4 regions of the Nocardioides sp. ChNu-99 genome follow, and region 3 is predicted to be linked to each of the others. Evidence: predicted binding sites of a transcription regulator. Region 3 holds the regulator's gene; each other region holds the start of a gene.
What was found. The regulator LexA, encoded in region 3, represses DNA repair genes until DNA is damaged. The targets are predictions, from matches to a motif close to TCGAACANNTGTTCGA.

Region 1 (2,178 bases), on a different contig from region 3:
AAGCACAAGAAGGCCGCCATCGACGCCAAGCGCGGCAAGATGTTCGCCAAGCTGATCAAGAACGTCGAGGTCGCGGCCCGCATGGGCGGCGGTGACCCCGGGGGCAACCCGACGCTGTACGACGCCATCCAGAAGGCGAAGAAGAGCTCGGTCCCGAACGACAACATCGACCGCGCCGTCAAGCGCGGCTCGGGCGCGGAGACCGGCGGCGCCGACTACCAGACGATCATGTACGAGGGCTACGGGCCGGCGGGCGTCGCGATGCTCATCGAGTGCCTCACGGACAACAAGAACCGCGCGGCCATGGAGGTCCGCACCGCGATGACCCGCAACGGCGGCTCGCTCGCCGACCCGGGCTCGGTCTCCTTCCTGTTCCACCGCAAGGGCGTCGTCGTGGTGCCCGCGGCGCAGGACGCGCGCACGGTGGACGAGGACGACGTGCTCGAGGCCACCCTCGAGGCCGGCGCCGACGCCGTGGAGGACATCGGCGAGGCGTTCGAGGTCGTCTCCGAGGCCACCGACCTCGTCGCCGTCCGCACCGCGCTGCAGGCGGCGGGCATCGACTACGACTCCGCCGAGGCCGAGTTCCGCCCCGACCTCAAGGTCGAGCTCGACAAGGACGCCGCCGGCAAGATGCTGCGCCTCGTCGACGTGCTCGAGGACCTCGACGACGTGCAGAACATCTACGCGAACTTCGACATCTCCGACGACGTCATGGCGGAGCTCGAGGACGCCTGACGGCGGAGGCACGAGGGCGGCACGAGGGCGGCACGGCGGCACGGCGGCGCGTCGTACCGCCCACGGCCCGCGAGCGGGCTACGGTGGCGCGCTAGAACACACGTTCGACACCACCACCTCGCGTCGGGAGGACCACGGATGCGCGTGCTCGGGATCGACCCCGGCCTGACCCGTTGCGGCATGGGTGTCGTCGAGGGCAGCGTCGGCCGTCCCCTGACCCTCGTCGACGTCAACGTGCTCCGCACCGCGGCCACCGAGGCCGTGCCGGTCCGGCTCGTGACGATCGAGAAGGGTGTCGAGGCCTGGATCGAGGAGCACCGCCCCGACGTCGTGGCGATCGAGCGGGTCTTCGCGCGCTCCGACGTCAGCACGGTGATGGGCACCGCCCAGGCCAGCGGCATCGCCATGGTCGTGGCCGCACGCCGAGGCATCCCGGTCGCGCTGCACACCCCGAGCGAGGTCAAGGCCGCCGTGTCCGGCAGCGGCCGCGCCACCAAGGCCCAGGTGGGGGCCATGATCACCCGGATCCTGCGGCTCTCCGAGATGCCGAAGCCTGCCGACGCCGCCGACGCGCTGGCCCTCGCCGTGACCCACATCTGGCGCGGCGGGGCGCAGGACCGCCTGGAGGCCGCGGTGGCCGGCGCTCGGGCGACGTCACGCGTCGCCGGCACGCCCCGGGGCGCCAGCGGCACGCCCAGCACGTCCGGCACGACCAGCACCACCGCACCGAACCGGTACGCCGCGGCCGTCGCCGCCCACGGGAGGAAGAGATGATCGCGTTCGTCCGAGGCGAGGTCGCCACGGTCGGCCTGACCAGCGCCGTCCTGGAGGTCGGCGGTGTCGGTGTCGAGCTGCTGTGCGCACCCGCGACGCTCGCCACGCTGCGCCGCGGCGAGCGCGCCACGCTCGCGTCGAGCCTCGTCGTGCGGGAGGACTCGCTGACCCTGTTCGGTTTCGTCGACGACGACGAGAAGCAGGTCTTCGAGCTGGTGCAGACCGCGTCGGGGGTCGGGCCCAAGCTGGCCCAGGCCATGCTCGCGGTGCTGCGGCCCGACGACCTGCGCCGCGCGGTCGCCGACGAGGACGTCAAGACGCTCACGCGGGTCCCCGGCATCGGGCAGAAGGGCGCGCAGCGCATCATCCTCGAGCTGAAGGACCGCATCGGCGCCCCCGGCACCGTCGTCGCCCCGGGCCAGCCGGTCGTGGCGCCGGGCGACGCGTGGCGCGCGCCGGTGCACAGCGGTCTCGTCGGGCTGGGGTGGTCGGCGAAGGAGGCCGACCGCGCCGTCGACGCGGTCGCGCCCGAGGCGGGCGACGCGCCCGACGTCGGTGCGCTGCTGCGCGCGGCCCTCCGCACGTTGAGCAAGGCCTGACGTGGGCGACGAGCAGGGGTACGACGACCACCTCAGCGCCGCCGAGGAGGCCCACCTGCGCACCCTG
Region 2 (2,178 bases), on a different contig from region 3:
GAGCACGGCCGGGATGAGGTCGGCGCTGCAGGCGAGGCGTCGGGCTTCGCCGGGTGAGATGCGGTGGCCGGTGTCGAGTGACGCCGCTGCGAGTCCGCCGGTGAGCGTGTCGACCTGCATGGTGACCACGACCGTCGCCCCGGCACCAGCAGCGTCCGGGAGGTTGGCGTCGCGCATCCGCTCGATGAGCTCGACGAACGCCTGGCCGCGCCGCTCCCGCGCGGGCCGAGCGTCGACCGTGTCGACGGTGCCGTCGTCGGCGCCGTCGAGGGCCCCAGTGCGGAGGTGGCTTCGCCGGGGTGAGGCGATTGCATCGAGCATCTTCGCGAACATCGCCCCGTGCATCTCCGGCACCGTGAACCGGCCGTGGACACAGCCCTGACCGTCCTCGCGCATCGTCAACCGCACCTTCGCGGCGGCTTCCCGTTCCTCCTGGGCGAGCAGTTCCGCCTCACGGGCCTCCCCGACAGCGGGGGCGACGACGTCGAGGATCCGGCGGCCCAGCACCCGCAGGGCCTTGGCGTCGTGCTCACGGGCGAACCCGACCAGCGTCCGCTCGGCCTCCGTTCGAACATCCACGTCGAGGTCGTCGCCGAGGTCGTCCAGCGCCCGCACGATCACTTCAGTCTGGCCGGGCGAGACCGCACCGAGCGCGCCCGCGGCGGCGAGGGCGTCGTACCGCTCGTCCACCGCAATTGCGGTGCGGACGCGGCGGTGGGCCTCCGCCCGGGTCACTTGGGTGGCGTTCGCAAACCAGACTGCGGTCGACGGAGCGCCCGTGGCGTCCTCGACGCGCACCTCGGTGGCGTGGGTCAACAACCGCGACTGCAGCGCGGCAAGACGGTGCGCAGCCCGCTCGAGCTCGACCACTGCGGCACCCGTCTCGATGGGGCCGAGCGTCAGCAGACCCAGGTCGAAGCCGTCGTCGAGGTCGGCGTGCAGACGCGCAGCGACCCCGGCGAGCGGGTGCAGCGCGGTCTCGGTCATGGACCCATCACAACAGCGACCACCGACATTCCCGACCGGATCGGGAGTTGTCCACAGGAGGAGTTTCCGCAGGTCAGCCTCTGCTTGTGCCAGCTCCGGCACGCCTCGGACGTGGTTTCGAGGGCCGCTAGCGCGGCCACCTCAACCACCAGCGGGCGCGGCCACCTCAACCACCAGCGGGCGCGGCCACCTCGACCACCGGCCCCGCCCCCGCCGCTACGACCGCCAGGTCGCCACGACGTACCCGGGGTCGGCCTCCGGCAGCGGCTCGCGCGCCCACCCACCCCACCGCTCCCCTGCCCGCAGGCCGGCGGCGGCCATGGCCGCGTCGACGGACGCCAGCGGCGTCGCGGGGCAGCCGGCCGGGAGGTGGGCGGCGTCGAGCCCGAACCCGGCCACGAGCACCCCGTCGGGGGCCACGTGCTGCGCCAGCGCAGCGCAGGCGCCGTCCAGCGTGCCCGGCTCGAGCAGGGGCAGCACGTTGCCGGCGAGCACCACGGCGTCGAACACGACGCCGAGGTCGAGGGTGGCCAGGTCGGCCACCCGCCAGTCGTGCTCCGGCGCCTCGGCGCGCGCCACCTCGACCATCGCGGCGTCGACGTCGCAGCCGACGACGTCGTACCCGTCGGCGGCGAGCCGCACCGTCAGGCGACCGGTGCCGCACCCCGCGTCGAGCACGCGCGCGGGCCCCGGCACGAGCGCGCGCACCAGGGCGGCCTCGCCGTGCACGTCGCCGCCGTCGCGCTCGATCGCCCGGAACCGCTCGGCGTAGGCCCGGGCGTAGTCGTCACCGGCCTGCGCGCGGGCCACGCGCTGCCACAGGGTCGGGTCGGCGCCGCTCACTTGCTGGCGGACGTCCAGTTCATGCCCCACCCGTAGGCCTTGTCGAGCTCGGGCTGCCACCCCGCGACGTACTGCACCTCGCGGCGCACGCCGAGCGAGCCGCCCTCGTTCGTCAGCAGCGCGATGGCGCAGAACCGCTTGTCCGCGGCCGGCTCGTCGAGACGCACCTCGATGGGGGCGGCGCCGCCCGCCGGGTACAGCGTCACGACGCCGTCGGCCGCCGCCCAGTTCGGGGCACCCTCGTAGATGTAGGCGAACACCAGGACGCGGCGGATCTGGTCGAGCCGGTCGAGGTTGACCACCAGGTTCTCGCCCCCGGTGCTCGTGCCGCTCCGGTCGTCGCCGTCG
Region 3 (2,178 bases):
GATCTCGTCGATGACGCTCTGGACGCTCTCGCCGTCGGCGGCCCGCTCCGACGCGATGGCCCACAGCGTGTCGCCAGCGCCGACGCGCACCGTCTCGGTCGTGCCGGTCGGGCCGGGCTCGTCGGTAGCGGACGAGACGGAGCCCAGCACGACGCCGAGCGCGAGCATCACCAGGAGCGCGAGCGCGACGACGACCACACGACCCCGGTGGGTGAGCCGCACGGTGCTGCGACGAGCGGACTGCGCGGCGACGGAGCGCGGCGCGGCCGGACGACGGGTGCGGACGGCGGGAACGGCGTACGTGCTGCTCATGATGACCTCCAGGGGAAGGAGTCGGGTCGGACGAGCTGATGTCTACCGACGGCCACCGACAGTTCTGATCCGCAACCGCTCCAGACCCACTGTCGATCATCCGTTCGATCGAACACGTGCTCGACAGTAGAGCAGGTGTTCGAACCAATCAAGGGTGCAGTCGAACATTTCTTCGAGCCTCCCCGCACGCCGACCGACACGCCGGTTCGAACAGATGTTTGATGCCGGAGGTCACGAACGACTAGCGTGACCTGCGTCGACCGGGCCCGGCCCGATGCCCGACGCAGCGGCACGGTGGCCCGGGCGCACGACGGAACCGGTCCACCGAACAGGCAGACGGAGCGCGCCCCGGCGCGGGAAGAAGGCGGAGATGGCCAGCAGCAGCAAGAGCGACGAGACGGGCGCCACGGTCGAGGACCTGTCCGCCCTTCCCGAGCCCGCCGCCGGCCAGGCCCGCCTGACCCCCCGCCAGGCCAAGGTGCTCGCCGTCATCACGCAGGCGCTCGACGACCAGGGCTACCCGCCGAGCATGCGCGAGATCGGCGAGCAGGTCGGCCTCACCAGCTCCTCCTCGGTCGCCCACCAGCTCAAGGCGTTGGAGGAGAAGGGCTACCTGCGCCGCGACCCGAACCGGCCGCGGGCCATCCAGGTCGTCACCCCCGGCTCCCCCGAGCGCGCCGCCGTCTCCTCCGTCACCGACCCCGACCTCGACGCCGTCCTCGACGAGACCGGCATCGGCGACGCCCAGCCGGCCGCGACGTACGTGCCGGTCGTCGGGCGCATCGCCGCCGGCGGCCCGATCCTGGCCGAGCAGCGCGTGGAGGAGGTCTTCCCCCTTCCGCAGCAGCTCGTCGGCGACGGCACCCTCTACCTGCTCGAGGTCTCCGGCGACTCGATGGTCGACGCCGCGATCTGCGACGGCGACTACGTCGTGGTTCGCCAGCAGCCCAACGCCGAGAACGGCGAGATCGTCGCGGCCATGATCGACGGCGAGGCCACCGTGAAGACCTTCCAGCGCAAGAACGGCCAGGTCTGGCTGCTGCCGCACAACCCGGCGTACGACCCGATCGACGGCACCCACGCCACCATCCTCGGCAAGGTCACCGCGGTCCTGCGCCGCCTCTGAGCCACCTGCACCCGCGCCCGCCCGGGCACCGGCCGTCCCACCCGCGGTCGATGCCCCGGTCGGGCGGGGTGCGCCGTACCCTTGCGGGGACCCGCTCCGAGGAGGTGCCATGTCGGCTGACGCGCCCCGCTTCCCCGTGCTGGAGGCCGCCGACGGCTACGACATCGCCGCGGTCGACCGGCACGTCGCGACGCTGCTCGACGACGTGCAGCGCGGCCGCCGCACCGGCTTCCACCCCGGCCCCCTCGACACCCGGCCGTTCGCCCTCGTCCACCGCTCGCAGGTGTACGACGCACGCGCCGTCGACGCCTGGTTCGACCGCTGCTCCGGCGAACTCGAGGCCCGGCGTCACCATCCCTCGGGGCTCGGCCGCGCGACGTACGACGGCGACCTCGACGACCCGCCGGAGCTGCGCGACGTGCCGGCGTCGCAGCCCGCGACCGACGACCACACCAGCACCATCCCCACCTGGGCCCGCATCGTGGCGCTCCTCGTGATCGTCGCGCTGCTCGGCAGCTACGTGCTCTCCTTCTTCTGACCCGCACCCGCCGTCCGCACCCGCCGCCCGCACCCGCCGCCCCACCCACCCAGTCGACCTCCGGGTGAACTCCCGCCGTCCGGACGGTGCTCACATCACCGTTCGCGGGACCTGGCCCGTTTTTCGTCGTTCAATGAGGTGTGACCGAGGCCTCATCCCCCACCCGCACCGACGCTGGAGTCGAGCAGCAGCTCGCCCTCCC
Region 4 (2,178 bases), on a different contig from region 3:
GGGTCGATGCTGGGTCCTGCGTCCATTCCGTCGCCGCTGCGGTGCGAGGCAGTCGCGGCGTCGCTGAGGTGGACGTAGAGCACGACCTGCCGCGCAGGTGTCCGGGTCGAGCCGACCGGCGTGTCCCGGTCTGGGTCGGCGCCGTCCAGGTCGAGCGCGGTCTGTCGCCGGGCGAGCTCGCCCACCGCCATGGAGCGGCGGACGTCGAGGTCGGCGTCCCATCCGGCGGCGGCGAGGTCGGCCGCCACTCGCTGCACGGCGTTGTTCAGGTCGAGGGCGTCGGCGACGTCGAGGGATCCGTGCACGGCGACAACTCCGGTCCACGGCGACGCGCTGTCGGCGGGGGTCGTCTCGATCGCGAAGTACCGACCCGCGTCGGCGTCCGCCCGGTCCAGCTCGGCGTTCTCGGGGTCGAACCGGGCTACCGCTTCGGCGACGAGGCGCTCGACGGTCGGCATCGTGGCGCGGTGCGCGAGGGGGGCGAGGTTGCGGTCGACGAAGTCCGCGGCCTCGGGGGTGAGGGTGCGGGTGAGGGCGGCGATCTTCCTCGCGCGCCACACTGGCAGCGCCTGCTTCTGCGTCAGGGGGTCGGCCCCGGCGAGGACACGGTCCCAGAGGCGGGGGAGGCGGTGGCGCAGCTCGATCGCGTCACCGACGAGCGGTCGGCCGGAGGCGACGGAGCGGCCGAGGGCTGCGGAGATCTCGTACAAGCAGAACTCTGAGACCAGCGGCGCGCCCGGACCGCCGAGCTCGAGGAACCGATCCCCGCCGGGGACCGAGGTGGGGTCTTCCGACCAGAGCCCGAGCGGGCCGATCGGGTCGCCCACGGTGCCGTCGGTGTGGGCGTCGGCCCAGTCCGCGACCGCGACGAACGCCGCCACCTCCGCCGCGCGCTGAGCCGCTGCAGCGGCTCGGGCGGCTGCGAGCAGCGCCGTCGAGTCGATGGCCGGAGGGGCCTCGACGACGGCGGTGCTCGGGTGGTTCATACGGACAACGCTAGGGGCGACCACCGACAGTTCCGGGTCCGAGAGCGGGGGCTGGGGAAAGAAGATCTAGGAGTCTGAGCGTCGCCAGAGCCCCTCGGCCGGCGACCGTTCTCGAGGTGGTTTCGAGGGCCGCTGGGGCGGCCGCCTCAACCACCGGTTCGGCCGCTGGGGCGGCCACCTCAACCACCGGGTCGAGCGCGGCCGCCACAACCACCGGGAAGGGCACAGCCGCGTCGAACCCCGTGGTTTCGAGGGCCGCTGGGGCGGCCACCTCAACCACCGACCGGAGCCACCTCGACCACCGGACCGAGGACCGCCCCCGACCCCGGACCGCCCCCCGTCACCCGCCGACGCGGTCGCCGCCGGCGTACACGGTGAGGCGATCGCCGCGGGAGAACCCCACGACGGTCAGGCCGGTGCGCTGGGCGAGCTCGACGGCGAGCGACGAGGGCGCGCCGACGGCGGCGAGGACGGGGATGCCGGCCATGACCGCCTTCTGCGCCAGCTCGAAGGACGCCCGTCCGCTCACCTGCAGCACGGTGCCGCGGAGGGGGAGGCGCTGCTCGCGGTGCGCCCAGCCGACCACCTTGTCGACGGCGTTGTGGCGTCCGACGTCCTCCCGCACGACGAGCCGGTCGCCGGCGGCGGTGAACAGGCCGGCGGCGTGCACCCCGCCGGTGCGCTCGAAGTCGCCCTGCTGCTCCCGCAGGCCGTCGGGCAGGGCGGCCAGCACGGACGCGTCGACGACGGTGGGGTCGTCGCCCAGGTCGTGGCTCGAGGTGGTGGCGACCGCGTCGATCGACTCCAGCCCGCAGACGCCGCAGGCGCTGGTGCCCTCCACCCGCCGCCCGCGGGTCGCGGCGACGGCGGCCGCGACGGGGGACACGGCGGCGTCCACCACGTTGTAGGTCTGCAGCCCGTCGGGGCCCACGCCCGCGCAGTAGCGCAGCTCCACCAGGTCGGTCGGCGCGCGCAGCACGCCGTCGCCGACCAGGAACCCGGCGACGAGGTCGAAGTCGTCGCCGGGGGTGCGCATGGTGACGGCGTACGGCGCGCCCGCGACGCGCACCTCCAGCGGTTCCTCGACCGCCAGGTGCTCCTCGCGGGTACGGCGGGCCAGCACGGCCGTACCTCCCGGCCCGCCCGAGCCGCCCGGCGCTCCCGGCCCGGTCGCCTCGGGCAGGCGCAGCAC

Region 1: a site for LexA is predicted at 831-846, ahead of ruvC (crossover junction endodeoxyribonuclease RuvC). Genes of this name have one in related genera too.
Region 2: a site for LexA is predicted at 1,093-1,108, ahead of KK617_RS12890 (HNH endonuclease signature motif containing protein). Genes of this name have one in related genera too.
Region 4: a site for LexA is predicted at 1,133-1,148, ahead of KK617_RS05190 (HNH endonuclease signature motif containing protein). Genes of this name have one in related genera too.

Annotation. Positions count from the first base shown of each region.
Region 1 is NZ_JAHWBL010000007.1:40,667-42,844, forward strand. It holds gene KK617_RS04225 (YebC/PmpR family DNA-binding transcriptional regulator) at 1-738, shown strand, start outside; gene ruvC (crossover junction endodeoxyribonuclease RuvC) at 877-1,512, shown strand; gene ruvA (Holliday junction branch migration protein RuvA) at 1,509-2,111, shown strand; gene ruvB (Holliday junction branch migration DNA helicase RuvB) at 2,167-2,178, shown strand, end outside.
Region 2 is NZ_JAHWBL010000038.1:3,930-6,107, reverse strand. It holds gene KK617_RS12890 (HNH endonuclease signature motif containing protein) at 1-987, opposite strand, end outside; gene KK617_RS12885 (class I SAM-dependent methyltransferase) at 1,204-1,860, opposite strand; gene KK617_RS12880 (hypothetical protein) at 1,827-2,178, opposite strand, start outside.
Region 3 is NZ_JAHWBL010000004.1:103,805-105,982, reverse strand. It holds gene KK617_RS02950 (LysM peptidoglycan-binding domain-containing protein) at 1-312, opposite strand, end outside; gene lexA (transcriptional repressor LexA) at 683-1,438, shown strand; gene KK617_RS02940 (hypothetical protein) at 1,548-1,976, shown strand; gene KK617_RS02935 (alkaline phosphatase D family protein) at 2,117-2,178, shown strand, end outside.
Region 4 is NZ_JAHWBL010000009.1:46,945-49,122, reverse strand. It holds gene KK617_RS05190 (HNH endonuclease signature motif containing protein) at 1-986, opposite strand, end outside; gene fdhD (formate dehydrogenase accessory sulfurtransferase FdhD) at 1,327-2,178, opposite strand, start outside.